Linked DNA regions of Loktanella sp. M215. The main gene of each other region encodes a partner of the protein of the gene in region 2 in a complex. Links are inferred from orthologs where the notes say so. Each region holds a gene or a part of one and is shown on either strand. Other genes may lie near its edges. The genes, in order: uvrB and GLR48_RS10535.

Region 1 (9,540 bases), 1.8 Mb from region 2 along the record:
ACGTGACCTCTGCCCCGGCGGCATTCGTGGCTGAAAATCCCGATGTGGTGGCGAAATTCCTGTCCGTGACGGCCAAGGCCAATGACGCATGGAATTCCGGCGCCAAGGTCGAGGAGATGATCCCCGTCATCGCGCAGGACAGCGGCATGGACGAGGCGGCGGTTCGCGACTTTATGGCGACTTTCACCTTTCCGGGTGTCGAGGACCAGTTGGGCCAGAAGTGGCTGGGCGGCAATGCGGCGGAGTTCATGAAGGGTGTGGCACAGGTCTTTGTCGATGCGGGGTCGATCCCCTCGGCGCTGGACGATTATACGGCGGCGGTGAACACCGGGCCGTTGCAGGCTGCAGAGAGCATGTAAGCCCCTTGCGGTGTGCGGCGGTGGTCGCGCACCGCACCGACTGAAAGAGGGGCTGCCGTGGCCGGTCTGCATATCGAGAATCTGTCCATGCGGTTCGATCTGCCGCAGGGGGGCGCCGTGCAGGCGCTGAAGGACGTCAGCATCGACCTGAAACCGGGCGAATTGCTCAGCGTTTTGGGGCCGTCGGGCTGTGGCAAGACGACCTTGCTGAACATCGTGGCGGGGTTTCTGGCACCCACCGCGGGGCGGATCACGCTGAACGGCAACCGCGTCACCGGGCCGGGGCCGGACCGCGGCATGGTCTTTCAGCAAGGCGCGCTGTTCGAATGGATGAACGTGCGCAAGAACGTGGGCTTTGGTCCGCGCATGAAGGGCATGAAGGCGGGACCGAAGCGCGAGATCGTCGATCACCTGCTCGACGTCGTGGGCCTGCGGGATTTCAAGGACAAGGCGGTCTATGAGTTGTCGGGCGGCATGCAGCAGCGCGTGGCACTGGCGCGGTGTCTGGCGAATGAACCCGACGTGATCCTGATGGACGAACCGCTGGGCGCGCTGGACGCGCTGACGCGCGAAAAGATGCAGGGCCTTGTCCTGAAGCTGTGGAAAGAGACGGGCAAGACCATCATCCTGATCACCCACTCGGTCGAGGAGGCCCTGCTGCTGGGCGAGCGCCTGATCGTCATGGCGCCGCGACCGGGGCGCATCCATAAGGAATACAATCTGCCCTTTGCCGACATGGGCGTGGGCCGCGACCTGCGCGAGGTCAAGAAGGATCCCCGCTTTGCCCAGACCCGGGAGGAGATCCTGTCGATGATCTGGAACATGGAGGAGGAGATCATGGGCAGCGCCGGAGAGCAGGTCTGATGGCCGTTCTAGCGGCGCTTTGGGGCGAATTCCTGACGGTATTGAAGGCAGTGGGCGGGGCGGTGCCGTTCATTCTGGCCTATGTCGCGCTGATCCTTGCGTTGATGCTCGTCTGGTCCTTTGTCCGCCGCCTGCTGCGGCCAAAGCATGACTATGGTGGCCTGAAAACCGTGACCTTTGGCGATGAATCCGCCGTGGTGTCGAACGGGGTCGCGTCGGTCATCAGCATTGTGCTGATCTTCGTGCTCTGGGGGGCGTTTACCGGATCAAAGCTGCTGCCGGGATTCCTGCACATGCCGGGGCCGTTTCAGGGGACGGCGACGTTTGACTACACGTTGACGGGGCCGGACGGGGCGACCGATGACGCTACGGTCACGGTGCTGGTCCACCCCGCCGATGTTACCACCCCCGATCCGCAGGTCGATCCCGGTACCGGCATGGCCCGCAACGACTCCATCGCCATCGGCATGTTCCGCAGCGCCCTGCTGCGCGTGGCTGACAACGACGAGGTCACCCGCGATCAGGGGGCCCAGATCACGGCGGTCGATGGCACGCCCATCGCACCGGGCGGGTCTGTGCGCACCGGCTTTGGCCGGGTGATGATGACCCCCAAGGGCACGCTGAACATCGCGCCTGCGTCCGGCTGGCAGATGGAGCCGATCTGGCTGCCGCCGCCAGAGGCGGTCTGGGCGCAGGCTGTGACCATCGCCCGCGACGGGTTCCGGGGGGCGAGCCTGTGGGAACACCTGGGCTATTCGCTGTTCCGGGTGATCGTGGGCTTTTTGCTGGGGGCGCTTGTGGGCATCCCCCTCGGCTATGCCATGGGCCTGTCGGACTGGTTTCGCGGCTGGTTCGACCCCATCGTGGAGTTCATGCGGCCCGTCCCGCCGCTTGCCTTGATCCCGCTGGTCATCATCTGGGCGGGGATCGGTGAGACGGGCAAGATCATCCTGCTGTTCCTTGCGGCACTCTGGATCATGGCGATCGCCGCGCGCTCCGGCGTGTCGGGCGTGCGGATTTCCAAGGTGCATGCGGCCTATTCATTGGGCGCGTCGAAATGGCAGGTGATGCGGCATGTCGTCATCCCGAATTCCCTGCCGGAGATATTCACCGGTGCGCGGGTGGCCATGGGGGTCTGCTGGGGCACCGTCGTCGCGGCAGAGCTGGTGGCGGCACAGACCGGCGTCGGCATGATGATCATGGTTGCGTCCAAGTTCCAGAACACGGACATCGTGCTGATGGGGGTGATCGTGATCGGGATCGTGGGGTTCACCATCGACCTTGGCATCCGCTGGCTGGAGCGGATCATGGTGCCGTGGAAGGGCAAGGGATGACGTCATGACGGGACCGGCTGCAGCACTTGCGGTGCTGCTGGTGTTGCTGGTGCTGGGCGGGGCCGACCCGGCCCGCTTGCAGACCTTCGCGTGGTTCGCACTGGCCGGGCTGGCGCTGGGCCTGCTGTGGGACACCCTGTGGGAGGTGTGGCGGCGGCGCTCGCCCGCGGACGTGGCGCCGCGCCGGATCCCGCAGCAGCGGCGGCGGACAAACAGGCCGCGCGTTCCGCCGCAGGCCCGCCCGACAATCCTGATCGACGGATCGAACGTCATGCACTGGAACGGGAACGCGCCGTCCGCCGTGGTGCTGCGCCGAGTGGTGCAGGCGCTGGTGGACAAGGGCGAGCGGCCGCACGTCTATTTCGACGCCAACGCGTGCTACAAGCTGGCAGAGGGGTTCAGGGATGCAGTGGCACTGGGTGCCATGATCGGTCTGCCCGCGTCGTCGGTCACCGTCGCGGCCGGCGGGACGCCGGCAGATCCGCTGTTGCTGGCCCATGCGGCACGGGATCGCCTGCGGGTCGTGACAAACGACCGGTTTCTGGACTGGAAGACGCAATTCCCCGCCGTGGGCGCGCGGGGATTTCTGGTCAAGGGGCGCTGGCAAGAGGGCGCGCCGATCCTGCGCCTGTAAGACGGGCGGTCGTGCCTTTGCGTGCAATCTGATGGGCGATGCATGACCCGGATCGGGCCGCCAGTCGCCGCTGATGTCGCGGTCCGAATCCGGAAAAGTGTGCGCGATGACAGTTAGTTGATGAACCCCTGTGCAGGGTGGGCGGTTGTCTATGCAGAACATGGCCTGAAGCGTCAGGCCTGGACGACCCAAAGGATTTGACTGATGAAAACCATTCTCGCCAGCACGGCAATTGCCCTCGTCATGGCCAATGCGGCCGTGGCGCAGACCCCCGCCACCAGCCCTGCAACCGACGGCACATCCACCGACAGCATGTCCGTGCAAAGCACCGGCAACCCGGCTCCGACCTCCGCCATGCCTGCGACTGACGGCACATCCACCGACAGCATGTCCGTGACTAGCACCGGCACAGGCACCAGCACCGAGGTCGTACCTGCGGATTCGTCCACCTCCGCATCCGAAGCACCGGCGACCGATGGCACGTCGAACGATTCCATGTCCGTTCAGAATGCCGCATCGGCGATGACGATGGACGGCTACAGCGACGTTGTGGTGACCGAAATCACCGTCGAACAGCTGACCGGACTGGACGTCTATGACACGGACGGCAACAAGGTCGGCACGATCAGCGAGCCTGTCATCGGCGCCGACGGCACCGTCTCGGCCGCCATCGTGGATGTCGGCGGATTTCTGGGACTGGGTGCAAAGCCGGTCGCGATCTCTCTGAGCAGCATGCAGGTTCTGGCGATGGCAGATGGTAGCGACATGCGCGCCTATGTCGGCATGACGACGGACCAACTGAAAGAGATGCCGGCCTATGAGGCAACCGCCGCGTCGAACTGATCATTTTTTAGATCGCAGGAATTGGCCGCCCTCTCCGGGGCGGCCTTTTTCCTGTAAGGGGGGTGCGACGTGCCGCGTCCGAAAAGCAGTGCGCAGTTGCCAGCGCCGGGCGCCAAGTGTCACGGACTCTGCAGGAAATTTCAATGAAGGTCTTGGTGGAGACGATCGGGATCGAACCGACGACCTCGTCGTTGCGAACGACGCGCTCTCCCAACTGAGCTACGTCCCCACTCTGACGTCTAGATGGCGCGGGGCCGGGGTGCTGTCAAGATTGTCTGCGCGGTGTTTGGGTCACACCGGGGACAATTCACGGGCGTTGCGGAACGCGGCGGGACAGGTCACGTTGAGGTTGGAACATTCAAAGGAGACGACGATGGACACCTTTCTGCAAGTGGTCGGCTGGGGTGCGATTTCACTGCTGGCCGTGATCGGTCTGGTCGCGGGCCTGATCGCTGCGGTCATCACCGGAGGCAACAAGGGCGCCTACATTGTCGCAGGCATCATCGGCGCCGTGGCGCTGCCCTTCGTGCTGGCCTTGCTGGGCGTCACGGCCGCAATCGGTGCGGGCCTGCTGGCGATCCTCGTGATCGGTGCGGTTGGCGCCGTGGTGCTGGTCGTGCTGATCAAGGCGCTGACGGGGCGGTCGGACGACCGGCCCCGCAGATAACGAGTGGGGTCGGGCCGGTTTGGCCTAACGCTTCTTCCCCCCATACCGCGACTTTCCACCCCGCATGCCCCCGCGTCCGCCCGTAGACCGGCCTGAGGCCTTGGCGGAGTCTTCGACCGCCTTGTCGACGGCCTGTTGGCGCGCCAACGGATCGTCGGCAATCGCAAGCTCGACGGCCTCCAGCCGTTTCAGCTCGTCCCGCAGGCGGGCGGCGGTTTCGAATTCGAGGTTCTCGGCGGCCTTGCGCATGTCGGTGCGCAAGCCGTCCAGAACGGCCTTCATGTTGGAGCCCTGACGTTCGACCTTGGCCGTCACGCGATTCATGTCGACGTCGCCCTTGTAGAGGCCCGCGAGGATGTCTTCGACGTTCTTTTTCACCGTCGTCGGCGTGATGCCGTGTTCGACGTTGTAGGCGGTCTGGCGGGTGCGGCGACGCTCTGTTTCCTTCATCGCGCGTTCCATCGACCCGGTGATCCGGTCGGCGTACATGATGACGCGGCCTTCGGCGTTCCGCGCGGCGCGGCCGATGGTCTGGACGAGGGAGGTTTCGGAACGCAGGAAGCCTTCCTTGTCGGCGTCGAGGATGGCGACGAGACCGCATTCGGGAATATCCAGACCCTCGCGCAGCAGGTTGATGCCGATCAGCACGTCGAAGGCTCCAAGGCGCAGATCGCGCAGGATCTCGATCCGCTCGATCGTGTCGATGTCAGAGTGCATGTAGCGCACGCGGATGCCCTGTTCGTGCATGTATTCGGTCAGGTCCTCGGCCATGCGCTTGGTCAGCGTGGTGCAGAGCGTGCGGAAACCGGCGGCAGAGACCTTGCGGACCTCGTCCAGCAGGTCGTCGACCTGCATTTCGACGGGCCTGATCTCGATGACCGGGTCGATCAGGCCGGTGGGGCGGATGATCTGTTCGGTGAAGACGCCGCCGGTTTGTTCGAGTTCCCACGCCGCAGGGGTGGCGCTGACGAAGACGGACTGGGGGCGCATAGCGTCCCATTCCTCGAACTTCAGCGGGCGGTTGTCCATGCAGGACGGCAGGCGGAAGCCGTGTTCGGCCAGCGTCATCTTGCGTCGGAAGTCGCCCTTGTACATGCCGCCGATCTGCGGGACCGAGACGTGGGACTCGTCCGCGAACACGATGGCGTTGTCGGGGATGAATTCGAACAGGGTGGGGGGCGGCTCGCCGGGGGCGCGGCCCGTCAGGTAGCGGGAATAGTTCTCGATCCCGTTGCAGACGCCGGTCGCTTCCAGCATTTCCAGATCGAAGTTGGTACGCTGTTCCAGCCGCTGTGCTTCCAGCAGCTTGCCTTCGTTCACCAGTTGATCCAGCCGCATCCGCAGCTCTTTCTTGATGCCGATGATGGCCTGCTGCATCGTCGGTTTGGGCGTGACGTAGTGCGAGTTCGCGTAGACGCGGATTTTCGGGAAGGTGTCGGTTTTCTCGCCCGTCAGGGGGTCGAATTCGGTGATCGACTCCAGTTCCTCGCCAAAGAAGCTCAACCGCCAGGCGCGGTCGTCGAGGTGGGCGGGGAAGATTTCCAGCGAATCGCCGCGCACGCGGAAGGTGCCGCGCTGGAAGGCGGCGTCGTTGCGGCGGTATTGCTGGGCGATCAGGTCCGCCATGATCTTGCGCTGGTCGTAGGATTTGCCGACGTGGATGTCCTGCGTCATGGCGCCGTAGGTTTCCACCGACCCGATACCATAGATGCAGGACACCGAGGCCACGATGATCACGTCATCGCGTTCCAGCAGCGCCCGCGTGGCCGAGTGGCGCATCCGGTCGATCTGTTCGTTAATCTGGGATTCCTTCTCGATATAGGTATCCGACCGGGCGACGTAGGCTTCGGGCTGGTAGTAGTCGTAGTAGCTGACGAAGTATTCCACGGCGTTTTCGGGGAAGAAGCCCTTGAATTCGCCATATAACTGCGCCGCGAGCGTCTTGTTGGGGGCGAGGATGATCGCGGGGCGCTGGGTCTCTTCGATGATCTTGGCCATGGTGAAGGTCTTGCCGGTGCCGGTGGCCCCTAGCAGCACCTGATCCCGCTCTCCGTTTTTGACACCTTCGGACAGCTCGACGATGGCCGTCGGCTGGTCGCCGGCGGGTTCGAATTCGGTCTTCAGGACGAACTTGCGGCCGCCTTCCATCTTCTCGCGCGTCCGCACGTTGGGCGCGGGGTTGGACAGGTAGGCGGCGTCGGCAAGCTCGCGTTTGTCGGTCTGGGCGTAGGCCATGGGGAATCCTTCGGGGGTCAAGACATATTTGATCCCGAAGCCCTGCGGTTCAAGGGGTGCTGCTGACACTTGCCGCCAGCAGCAACGCCGAAGGCGACGAAAGGGCCGGTTTGTGCTAGAATCGGGCAGGCTGCATAGGGGGGATGCGATGGCTGTGGCGATCCTGTGGGGCACGTCGAAGGGCGTGTTTCTGGTGAGGGAGGGTGCGCAGGGCTGGGCCGCGACAGGCCCGTTCTGCGACGGCTGGCCGATCAACCACGTGATCGGCGATCCTTTGACGGGGACGCTTTGGGCCGGTGGCGGTGGCGACTTTCAAGGGGCGGGGGTCTGGCGGTCGCAGGACGATGGTGCCACCTGGACGCTGACCAAGCTGACCAAAGGCGGCATGGACGACTGGGCGGCCAATGATCCCGGCTTTGCCGCGATGATCGGCTGGGTGGATGCGCCGATGCCGTTCGACCGGGAGTTCATGCAGGTCTGGTCGCTGCATTTCGCCCATGGCGTGCTTTGTGCGGGCACGAAGCCCGCGCGATTGCTGAAAAGCCATGACATGGGCGTGACGTGGGACAAGGTCGGCGGTCTGACCGACGATCAGGGTGTGGATGACTGGCAGGCGGGGGGCGCAGGGCTGACGCTGCACAGCCTAGTCTCTCATCCCGCGGACCCCGACCGGATGTGGGTCGGCATTTCGGCAGAGGGCGTCTTTGCGACCGACGACGGCGGGGCGACATGGGACCGGCGCAACCGGCTGTCGAACGCGGGCGCCTGTGCCGACCATCACCACCCGGCGGGGCCGGAGGGGGGCGAGGTCGGGCATTGCGTCCACAACATGATGCGCGCGCCGGGCGAGGGCGATGTGCTTTATCAGCAGAACCACCACGGCGTCTGGCGGTCCGCCGATGGGGGGCGGTCGTGGGACGATATCTCGACGGGGTTGCCGTCCACCTTCGGCTTTCCGATCCGGGTGCATCCGCGCGACGCGGACACGATCTGGACCCTTCCGCTGAACGGCGACATGGCGGGGCGGTTCCCACCGGATGCGGCCTGCGCCGTCTGGCGGTCGCGGGACGGCGGTGCCACGTGGACAGGACTGCGCGACGGGCTCCCGCAACAGGGCTGCTATTTCACCGTGTTGCGGCAGGCGATGGCGGGGGATGCGCGCGATCCGGCGGGTCTTTATTTCGGGACGAACTCCGGATCGGTCTTTGCCAGTTTCGACGAGGGCGACAGCTGGGCGGAATTGACGCGGCATCTGCCGACCATCCTCTCGGTCGAGGTGCTTGACAGGGCCTGAGCCGAGGTTGACGCCGCAGGGCAGAGGCGTAGGTTCGCGCCCAACCCTCAAGGAGCATCCCCATGTCCGACCATCTGGACCCCGAAAAACTCGACCGTCTGGCCGAGGTCGCCGTGCGCACCGGCGTGAACCTGCAAAAGGGGCAGGACCTGATCATCACCGCCAACATGTCCGCCCTGCCGCTGGTCCAGCGCATTGCGGTTCATGCCTACAAGGCGGGCGCCGGTCTGGTGCTGCCGTTCTTTACCGATGACGCAATCACGCTGGCGCGGTATGAAAATGCCGAAGATGAGAGCTTCGATCGTGCCGCCGACTGGTTCTACGAAGGGCTGGGCAAGGCTTACAAGGCCGGTGCCGCGCGCATGGCGATCACCGGCGACGACCCCATGCTGCTGGCCGAACAGGACCCGGCGAAGGTGGCACGTGCATCCAAGGCCGTGTCCATCGCGGCCAAGCCGGCCATGAACCCGATCGTGGGGTTCGAGGTGAACTGGAACATCGTGGCCTTCCCCGGTGCCGCCTGGGCCGCCCGCGTGTTCCCCGATGTGCCTGTCGATCAGGCGCAGGGTCGGCTGCTGGATGCGATCTACGACGCCTCCCGCCTTGGCGGTGACGATCCGGTGCAGAACTGGGCCGACCACACGGCGGAACTGAAGACCCGCGTCAAATGGCTGAACGCGCAGAACTTCGAGGCGTTGCAGTATACCGGCCCCGGCACCGACCTGCGCCTTGGTCTGGCAGAGGGGCATATCTGGAAAGGGGGCGCCTCGCCCGCGCTGAACGGCGTCGTCTGCCAGCCCAATATCCCGACGGAGGAGGTCTTTACCTGCCCGCACGCCTACAAGGTCGACGGCACGGTCGCGGCGACCAAACCCCTCGCGTATCAAGGCACGGTGATCCGCGACATCGCGGTCCGGTTCGAGGCGGGCAAGATTGTGGAGGCGACGGCATCGACCGGAGAGGCCGTGTTCCGCGACCTGCTGGCCGTTGACGACGGGTCCAGCCGGATCGGAGAGGTGGCGCTGGTGCCTCATTCCTCGCCGATCTCGCAATCAGGCACGTTGTTCTACAACACGCTCTTTGATGAAAACGCATCCTGCCATATCGCGCTGGGGCAATGTTACGCGGACACGATCCAAGGCGGATCGTCCCTGAAGCCCGAGGAATTGAAGCAGAAGGGCGGCAACCAGTCTCTGGTCCACGTCGACTGGATGATGGGATCGGATGCCGTCGATATCGACGGCATCACCCGGACCGGCGAAGTGGTCCCGGTGATGCGCGCAGGCGAATGGGCGTTCTGATTACTTGAA
Region 2 (9,653 bases):
CTGTGATTCGGATCTTGTCCACAGGGCGGCGGTGGCATGTAGTATGCCTGTGGATAGTTTTCCCAATATATTGTATAAATCTGAAACGAACGGCGCGGGTCACAGCGCCCCCAAAAAAGTTTTGGCCCACCTCCGAGTCGGTCCAAAAGCGTGTCGCCGCAGACGCAGTCAATCCCCTAACGTAAAGGTTAATGCGCTAATTTTCGGCATTTGAAAACAGAATCGGGCCGCCCCAAGGGCGACCCGACATCGATTCACAAAGGTTCACGCAGAATCCGATTCGACGCTTAGGCCATCCCGCCGTCGATGAACCGCTGCGCGAGGGCGGCATAGGCCTCGGCCACCGGCCCGTCGCCCAGCGCCACCGGCGTCCCCGCATCCCCTGACAGCCGCGTGTCGAGGTCGATGGGCAGCGCGCCCAGGAACGGCACCCCCAGACGCTCCGCCTCGTGCGCGACGCCGCCATGGCCAAAGATCTGCGTCTCCTCTCCGCAATGGGGGCAATAGAAGGTAGACATGTTCTCGATCAGGCCCAGCAGCGGCGTGTTCAGCGTCTTGAACATGTCGATCGCCTTGCGTGCATCCAGCAATGCCACGTCCTGCGGCGTGGACACGATGACGGCGCCGGTGACACTCGTCTTCTGACAGAGTGTCAGCTGCACGTCCCCCGTCCCCGGCGGCAGGTCGATGATCAGCACATCCAGCTCGCCCCAGGCCACCTGCGTCAGCATCTGCTGCAAGGCGCCCATCAGCATCGGCCCGCGCCAGACCACCGCCTTGTCCGGGTCCACCATCAACCCGATCGACATCATGGTGACACCGTGGGCGTGCAGCGGGATGATCGTCTTGCCGTCGGGACTGGCGGGGCGTTTGCTCACCCCCATCATCCGCGGCTGGCTGGGACCGTAGATATCGGCATCCAGCAGACCGACCCGCCTGCCCTTTTTGGCCAGCGCCACGGCCAGGTTCGACGACACCGTCGATTTGCCGACGCCGCCCTTGCCCGATCCGATGGCCAAAATCCGGTCGACCCCGACAACGGGTGCGGGCCCCGCCTGCGGCGTCGGATGCCGCCCCACCTTCAGACTGGGCGGCGCCGGGGCCGCAGGCGCCGCCCCATGCGCCGTCAGCACGGCCGAGACCGTCAGCCCGTCCGTCATTTGCTGCACCGCAGCAACAGCCGCCTGCCGCACCGGCTCCAGCGTCGCCGCCGTCGCGGCATCCGGCGCCTCGATCACGAAGCGGACGCTGGCCGCATCGACCTGCACCGCGCGCACCATGTCACGCGACCCCAAAGTACCGCCGCCGGGCACAGCGATCGCTGCAACACAGGCCTGAATTTCCTCTTTTGACGCTGGCATATACATATTTCCTTCACAAACCCGGTCGCGATCATCAGTTGACGCGCACCCTGTGTCCCGACACCCAGCGGCGCAAGCCCCTATTTTCCATGGTGTACGCAGGGCCGTTGCCCGGTTGTTGGGCGGATTAATAACTGTCCCAGAGTAACCTTGCATCTGCTGCATAGCAGCATTGTCGATACAGCCGTTGTGCAGGTGCAGCATTATCATACATCATGGACACAAGCAGAACGACAAACACATCGCTCTGCACCGGACTTTAAGAAAGACGAGATGAAAATGGCATACGCAAACACGACGACCACCGCACCGCGCACCACTGGCCTGATGGCCCGCCTGTCCGACGCTCTGGCGGCGCGCAAAGTGTTCCGCACGACCATGACCGAACTTCAGGCGCTGGACAACCGCGATCTGGCCGACCTGGGCATCAGCCGGTCGATGATCCGTTCGATCGCTCACGAGGCGGCCTACGGCAAGTAATTCACTTCGGGATCGGCCAACCTCCTCCCTGGTCCGATCCTGACCCGCGCCGCCGCAACCTCCTCCCTGCGGTGGGCGCGAACGACAAGACGGTGACCCGACCTCCTCCCCGGGTCACCGTCTTAAACAAGATTAAGAAATATGGGAACCTGCACCTCCTCCCGCAGTTGCCCATACGGTCCCCAGGCCGCCAACCTCCTCCCTGGTTGGCTTGCGGATCACAGACCGGACGGCCCGCAACCTCCTCCCTGCGGATCCGTCCACCCTCGATCGGTGGTGGTCACCTCCTCCCGGCCACCACCGACAAGAGTTTCAGATCGGAACCGCGCACCTCCTCCCGCGCTGGTTCTGACAGGTTCGACAGGCGCCCACCTCCTCCCGGGCCGACCGTCGGACCTTCGACCCGGACGGCCCGCAACCTCCTCCCTGCGGCGCAGTCCAACACAGATCGGTGGTGGCCACCTCCTCCCGGCCACCACCGACTGACCTGATACGGGCGCTGCACCTCCTCCCGCGGTAGCCCGGATAGTCCGACCGACGCCCACCTCCTCCCGGGCTGACCGTCGGACCTTCGACCCGGACGGCCCGCAACCTCCTCCCTGCGGCACCGTCCAACCCAGATCGGTGGTGGCTACCTCCTCCCGGCCACCACCGACTGACCTGATACGGGCGCTGCACCTCCTCCCGCGGCCAACCCGGATACGCCCGCTGCCGCAACCTCCTCCCTGCGGTCCGGGCACCAGATGCGGGCTCTTACCTCCTCCCGAGGGTCCACATCCAAATGAAGGCGATGCGCACCTCCTCCCGCGCATCGCCTTTTTTGTTGGCGGCGTTCCCTGCGGCGCATACTGTCGCAACCGTATCGCCCGGCCCCCGAACGCCGAACCGCATCGCCCGCAGGATCTCCCCACGCAGACCGCACCCCCGCGCCGTTGTCATCGGTACAATTTACCGGGTGAACCGCGCGGCAATCGGCGCTACTGCAGCCGCATGACCCACGTCACCCTCTTCCTGCTGATCCAGTTCGCCTTCGCCAGCTCGATCACCCCCGGCCCCAACAACCTGATGCTGATGGCGTCCGGGGCCAACTACGGCATGCGCCGCACGATCCCGCACATGCTGGGCGTCAGCCTCGGCCATGCCTTCATGGTGCTGATGATCGGCCTCGTGCTCTTGCGCGCCTTCGCGGCGTTTCCGATCCTCAACACCCTCCTGACCATCGGCGCGACCGTCTACATGACCTGGCTCGCCTGGAAGATCGCGACCGCCGTCCCGCCAGAGGCGCGGGCGGTCGAGGGTCGCCCCTTCACCTTCCTGCAGGCCGCAGCCTTCCAATGGGTCAATCCCAAGGCCTGGGTCATGGGCATCACCGCGATCACCGCTTTCGCACCGCAGGACTGGTCCGTCTTCGCAGGCTCACTGCTGGTCGCAGGCGTCTTCCTCTGCACCAATTTGCCCAGCATAACCGTCTGGGCCGCCCTCGGCGTGCAGGTCCGGCGTTTTCTCGGCACGTCACAGCGGCTGCGAATCTTCAACGTGACAATGGCGGTGCTGCTGATCGCCTCGCTCTACCCGATGCTGGTCCACTGACCGCACAACAAAGGGCGCATCCCGCGATGCGCCCCCATCCTCTGGATCACCGGATCACTTCGAAGGTCTGGCCTGCCGATCCGCCTGCGCCATCACCAGAGGGGGCACCGTCACCGGCGGCCCGTCGACCTTCGTATTCCTGGCCCCCCACGCCAAGGTGCCCACTGGCGCCTGAGACCCCCGCCGCACCTGACGACAGGCCGTCAAAATCCCTCGGCCAAGGCCAGCCCAACGCGTGCAGCGCCCTGCGCTAAAGCCGGCCCCGCCAAAACGCTGGCACATCTGTCACAGCACCCGACGGGCTGCGGGACGGCGGGCGGGGCGCCTTCGGCGCGTCAGCGCCGAACAGCGCCGTCCCGCCGTCCCCTCAGAACGGCACGTCGCTCGCCGCGTCAGCGCTCACCACGAACTTCGCCACGACCTTCTTCGACCCGGCCTTGTCGAATGCGATATCCAGCTTGTCGCCCTCGATCCCGTCGATCACGCCATAACCGAACTTCTGGTGAAACACCCGGTCGCCCGTCGTGAACGCACTCACCGCATCCAAATCGATCACCATGTTGCGCGCCTCGGCGGGCTGCGCCATGCCGCGCGCCTGCCCCCGCGCCTGCAACCGCCGCCACCCCGGAGAATTATAGACATTCGCGTCATGCGCCTTCTGGTGCAGGTCCGACATGCTCTCTTCGCGCAATTTCGGAGAAGCCGCCGCCGCCATCCCCGCCGCGCCGTAGCCGCCACCGTACAGACCCGGTGGCGTCAGCACCTCCACGTGATCCTCGGGCAATTCGTCGATGAAGCGCGACGGCAGCGCGCTCTGCCATTGGCCGTAGACTCGCCGGTTCGCGGCGAATGACACGGTGCAGATCGCCTCGGCCCGCGTGATCCCGACGTAGGCAAGGCGGCGTTCCTCCTCCAGCCCCTTCAGCCCCGATTCGTCCATGCTGCGCTGCGACGGAAACAACCCGTCCTCCCAGCCCGGCAGAAAGACGGCGGGAAACTCCAGACCCTTGGCGGCGTGCAGGGTCATGATGCTGACCTTCTCGCCCTCCTGCTCCGTCTCGTTGTCCATGATCAGCGCGACGTGCTCCAGAAACCCCTGCAGGTTCTCGAAATTGTCCAGCGCCTTCACCAGTTCCTTCAGGTTCTCCAGCCGCCCCGGTGCCTCGGGCGTCTTGTCGTTCTGCCACATGCCCGTATAGCCCGATTCATCCAGAATCATCTCGGCCAGTTCCTGATGCGTGTCGGCCTCGGCCCGGACCTGTCCGTGCCAGCGGTCCAGCCCGTCCACCAGCAGCGCCAGTTCGCGCAGCCCCTTGCCGCCCAGCAGTTTCGCCTGCACCACCAGACGCGCGCCCTCGACCAGCCCCACGCCGTTCGACCGCGCCGTCATCTGGATCGTCTGGATCGCCTTGTCGCCAAGGCCGCGCTTGGGCGTGTTCACGATCCGCTCGAACGCCAGATCGTCGTCGGGACTCACGGCCAGCCGGAAATAGGCCATCGCGTCCCGGATCTCCAACCGCTCATAGAATCGCGGCCCCCCGATCACCCGGTAGGGCAGACCGATCGTCAGGAACCGGTCCTCGAAGGCGCGCATCTGGTGCGACGCCCGCACCAGAATCGCCTGATGATCCAGCCCGACCTTGTCCAGCCCGCGTGTCCCGCGCTGCAAGGCCTCGATCTCCTCGCCGATCCAGCGCGCCTCTTCCTCGCCGTCCCAGTGGCCGATCAGGCGCACCTTTTCGCCGCCCGTCGCTTCGGTGAACAACGTCTTGCCCAGCCGCCCCTTGTTGGCCGCAATCACGCCAGAGGCGGCGGCCAGAATATGCTCGGTCGAGCGATAGTTCTGCTCCAGCTTGACGACCGTGGCGCCGGGAAAATCCTTCTCGAACCGCAGGATGTTGCCCACTTCGGCCCCGCGCCAGCCATAGATCGACTGGTCGTCGTCACCCACGCAGCAGATGTTCTTGTGCGCCGCCGCCAGCAGCCGCAGCCACAGATACTGGGCCACGTTCGTATCCTGATACTCGTCCACAAGGATATACCGGAACCGCCGCTGGTATTGCGCTAGCACGTCCGCATGGGTCTGAAAGATCGTCACCATGTGCAGCAGCAGATCGCCGAAATCGCAGGCGTTCAGGTCCAGCAGCCGCCGCTGGTAGGCAGCATAAAGGTCGACGCCCTTGTGATCGAAAGCCCCCGCATCGGCCAGCGGCACCTTGTCGGGCGTGAAGGCCTTGTTCTTCCAGCCGTCGATGATCCCCGCCAGCATCCGCGGCGGCCAGCGCTTCTCGTCGATGCCCTCGGCCACGATCAGCTGCTTCATCAGGCGGATCTGGTCGTCGGTATCGAGGATGGTAAAGTTCGACTTCAGCCCCACCAGCTCCGCGTGCCGCCGCAGCAGCTTGACGCAGATTGCATGGAACGTGCCCAGCCACGGCACCCCCTCGACGGTCTCGCCCATCAGGCGACCGACGCGGTTCTTCATCTCGCGCGCGGCCTTGTTGGTAAAGGTCACGGCCAGAATCTCCTGGCTCCGCGCCGTCCCCGTCACCAGCAGATGCGCGATCCGCGCGGTCAGCGCCCGGGTCTTGCCCGTGCCCGCCCCCGCCAGCATCAGGACCGGTCCGTCCAGCGCCAGCACCGCGGCGCGCTGCGCGGGGTTCAGCCCCTCCAGATAGGGACCGGCGCCACGGCTGGGCATCGCCCGCTGGCTCAGGGGGACCGCTGCCGCCTCGAAGGCGTCGTCTTCGGAATAACTGCTCATGCGCCCAAGATACGTCCGAACACCCGACAAAGAAACCCCTTGTTCACGATCCGTTCACAACTTATGTCCGACATCCCCGCTTCTTCTGGTTTCAAATACTTCCGCCGGAGGCATCGGTTTTTCCACGGGAAAAACCGCCCCCCCTTCCCAAACCCTGTGGCCCGCCCTAGCGTCGCCTTCATGAGTTTGCACAGCCGCTACCCCGCCATCGCCGACCTGAAATCCCGCGCCCGCACGCGGATTCCCCATTTTGTCTGGGAATACCTCGACAGCGCGACGGGCGACGAATCGGCCCTGCGCCGCAACCGCGCAGCCCTCGACGCGGTGCTGCTGCGCCCGTCGATCCTGCACGGCGAATTCACGCCGGACCTGTCCACCACCCTGATGGGCCAGTCCCACCCCCTGCCCTTGGGCATCGCCCCCGTCGGCATGTCGGGCCTGATCTGGCCCGACGCCGAACGCCTGCTGGCAAAGACCGCCGCGGCGGAGGGGATCCCCTATGGCCTCTCCACCGTCGCCACCCAGACGCCGGAAACACTCGCCCCCCATATCGGCGATCAGGGCTGGTTCCAGATCTACCCGCCCCGCGACCCCGACATCCGCGCCGACATGCTGGCCCGCGCCAAAAAGGCCGGCTTTCACACGCTGGTCCTGACCGTCGATGTGCCCGTCGCCTCGCGCCGCGAACGCCAGACGCGCGGCGGCCTGACGAACCCGCCCAAACTGACGCCGCGGCTCGCCGCCCAGGCCGCCCGCTGCCCGGCATGGCTCGCGGGGATCCGCAAGACCGGCATGCCGCGGATGCGCCTGATCGACAGCTACAGCGAAAATATGGGCGCCCTCCCCTCGACCCAGCACGCGGGCTACCTGCTACGCACCTCGCCCGACTGGGACTACCTGCGCGCGCTGCGCGACGGCTGGGACGGCAAACTGGTGGTCAAGGGCGTGCTGAACGACATCGACGCCGCCCGACTGACCGACGAAGGCATCGACGCGATCTGGGTCAGCAACCACGCCGGCCGCCAGTTCGCCGCCGCTCCGGCCTCTGCCAGCGTCCTGCCCGCGATCCGCGCGGCGACGACCCTGCCGGTGATCTGCGATTCCGGCGTCGAAGGCGGCCTCGACATCCTGCGCCTTCTCGCGCTCGGCGCGGATTTCGTCATGCTGGGCCGCGCCTTCCACTATGGCCTCGGTGCCCTCGGCGACGGCGGTGCGGCCCATGTCGTCGACATCCTGCGGCAGGACATGATCGCCAACATGGGCCAGATCGGCGCCCGCACCCTCTCGGACGTCCCCAAGACGCTCATTTCCTAGGCAACGGCCTGGGCGCCCGGCCACCATTCCGGACGCCAGGCCCGGAATACCCCCTTCATTGGGATGAACCCTGCAGTTGTGTCACTGGACATCCCAAAAGCTGCGCTTAACAATGCTGCAACTGCAAAAGGAATGACCATGACCGACTTCAAGAAAATCCTGATTGCGAACCGTGGTGAAATCGCGATCCGCGTGATGCGCGCCGCCAACGAAATGGGCAAGAAGACGGTCGCCGTCTATGCGGAAGAGGACAAGCTCTCGCTCCACCGCTTCAAGGCCGACGAGGCCTACCGCATCGGCGAGGGGATGGGTCCGGTCGCGGCTTATCTGAGCATCGCCGAGATCATCCGCGTCGCCAAGGCCTGCGGCGCCGACGCGATCCATCCGGGCTACGGCCTGCTGTCGGAAAACCCCGATTTCGTCGATGCCTGCGACGCCGCCGGCATCGTCTTCATCGGCCCCAAGGCCAAGACGATGCGCGAACTCGGTGACAAGGCCTCCGCCCGTCAGGTCGCCATCGCCGCCGGCGTCCCCGTCATCCCCGCCACGGACGTGCTGGGCGACGACATGAAGAAGATCAAGAAGCAGGCGGCAGAGGTCGGCTATCCCCTGATGCTCAAGGCCTCATGGGGCGGCGGTGGCCGCGGCATGCGCCCGATCAATTCCGAAAAGGAACTGGAGGAAAAGGTCCGCGAGGGCCGCCGCGAGGCCGAAGCCGCCTTCGGCAACGGCGAGGGTTATCTGGAAAAGATGATCATCAAGGCCCGCCACGTCGAGGTGCAGATCCTCGGCGATCAACAGGGCAACATCTATCACCTCTGGGAACGCGACTGCTCCGTCCAGCGCCGCAACCAGAAGGTCGTCGAACGCGCGCCCGCGCCCTACCTCTCCGGTGCACAGCGCGAAAAGATCTGCAATCTCGGCAAGAAGATCTGCCAGCACGTGAACTACGAATGCGCCGGCACCGTCGAATTCCTGATGGATATGGAGACGGGTGAATTCTACTTCATCGAGGTGAACCCCCGCGTGCAGGTCGAACACACCGTGACCGAAGAAGTCACCGGCATCGACATCGTCCGCGCCCAGATCCTGATCGCCGAGGGCAAAAGCCTGATGGAGGCGACGGGCTGCGCCTCTCAATACGACGTGAAACTCGACGGCCATGCGCTGCAATGCCGTGTCACGACCGAGGACCCGCAGAACAACTTCATCCCCGACTACGGCCGCATCCAGATGTACCGCTCGGCCACCGGTCCGGGCATCCGCCTTGACGGCGGCACCGCCTACACCGGCGCCGTCATCACGCGCTACTACGATTCGCTGCTGACCAAGGTCACGGCCCGCGCGCCGACGCCGGAAATGGCGATCGCCCGCATGGACCGCGCCCTGCGCGAATTCCGCATCCGGGGGGTGTCGACGAACATCGCCTTCGTCGAAAACCTGCTGAAACACCCGACGTTTCTGAACAACGAATACCACACGAAATTCATCGACCAGACGCCAGAGCTCTTCGATTTCAAGGCCCGCCGCGACCGCGCGACCAAGATCCTGACCTACGTGGCCGACATCACCGTGAACGGTCACCCGGAAACCGCAGGCCGTGCGCGCCCCGCGGCAGAGGTGAAATTGCCCGTCGCCCCGGTGAAATCGCTGGACCAGATGATCCCCGGCACCCGCCAGATCCTTGACGAGCAAGGCCCCAAAGCGGTCGCCCAGTGGATGAAGGACCAGCCGCAGCTGCTGATCACCGACACCACGATGCGCGACGGCCACCAGTCCCTGCTGGCGACGCGTATGCGGTCCATCGACATGATCGCGGTCGCCCCCACCTACGCCGCCAAGATGCACCAGCTGTTCAGCGTCGAATGCTGGGGTGGTGCCACCTTCGACGTCGCCTACCGCTTTCTGCAAGAATGTCCGTGGCAGCGCCTGCGCGACATCCGCGAAAAGATGCCCAACATCATGACGCAGATGCTGCTGCGCGCCTCGAACGGCGTGGGCTACACGAACTATCCCGACAACGTGGTGCAAAGCTTCGTGGCACAGGCCGCGACCTCTGGCGTCGACGTGTTCCGCGTGTTCGATTCGCTGAACTGGGTCGAAAACATGCGCGTCGCCATGGACGCCGTGATCAAGGCGGACAA

The links.
Region 1: the proteins of GLR48_RS10535 (region 2) and uvrB are in contact, whole or in part, in a crystal structure (PDB 7EGT), measured with the Thermus thermophilus proteins. The link is inferred for Loktanella sp. M215 from one-to-one orthologs. Residues at the interface, in WP_096412145.1 of Thermus thermophilus: His654, Arg656, Phe657, Gln666, Asp668, Glu669, Lys680, Arg681, Leu682, Ser683, Lys685, Tyr686, Ala687; in WP_096411307.1 of Thermus thermophilus: Glu23, Leu25, Arg26, Asp27, Gly28, Glu29, Arg30, Phe31, Arg55, Glu326, Asp327, Phe328, Glu379, Ser382, Gln383, His398, Gly400, Arg401.

What each region holds. Positions count from the first base shown.
Region 1 is NZ_WMEA01000001.1:3,918,153-3,927,692, reverse strand. Bases 4,332-7,280 are described here. They hold uvrB (excinuclease ABC subunit UvrB), read right to left. Parts: upstream 6,937-7,280; coding sequence 4,726-6,936; downstream 4,332-4,725. Other genes in these bases: GLR48_RS19250 (WD40/YVTN/BNR-like repeat-containing protein), read left to right, coding at 7,085-7,280; GLR48_RS19260 (GlsB/YeaQ/YmgE family stress response membrane protein), read left to right, coding at 4,408-4,701. Also shown: GLR48_RS19290 (taurine ABC transporter substrate-binding protein), read left to right, coding at 1-359; GLR48_RS19285 (taurine ABC transporter ATP-binding protein), read left to right, coding at 417-1,223; GLR48_RS19280 (ABC transporter permease), read left to right, coding at 1,328-2,557; GLR48_RS19275 (NYN domain-containing protein), read left to right, coding at 2,562-3,191; GLR48_RS19270 (PRC-barrel domain-containing protein), read left to right, coding at 3,396-4,034; more of GLR48_RS19250, read left to right, coding at 7,281-8,230; GLR48_RS19245 (aminopeptidase), read left to right, coding at 8,293-9,531; GLR48_RS19240 (superoxide dismutase family protein), read right to left, coding at 9,532-9,540. UniProt on the Escherichia coli protein: The UvrABC repair system catalyzes the recognition and processing of DNA lesions. A damage recognition complex composed of 2 UvrA and 2 UvrB subunits scans DNA for abnormalities.
Region 2 is NZ_WMEA01000001.1:2,144,381-2,154,033, reverse strand. Bases 3,498-6,559 are described here. They hold GLR48_RS10535 (ATP-dependent helicase), read right to left. Parts: upstream 6,196-6,559; coding sequence 3,799-6,195; downstream 3,498-3,798. Other genes in these bases: GLR48_RS10530 (alpha-hydroxy acid oxidase), read left to right, coding at 6,376-6,559. Outside these bases: GLR48_RS10550 (Mrp/NBP35 family ATP-binding protein), read right to left, coding at 288-1,361; GLR48_RS10545 (DUF1127 domain-containing protein), read left to right, coding at 1,641-1,841; GLR48_RS10540 (LysE family translocator), read left to right, coding at 2,832-3,431; more of GLR48_RS10530, read left to right, coding at 6,560-7,509; GLR48_RS10525 (pyruvate carboxylase), read left to right, coding at 7,648-9,653. UniProt on the Escherichia coli protein: A helicase with DNA-dependent ATPase activity. Unwinds DNA duplexes with 3'-5' polarity. Translocates on single-stranded DNA with 3'-5' polarity. Initiates unwinding more efficiently from a nicked substrate than double-stranded DNA.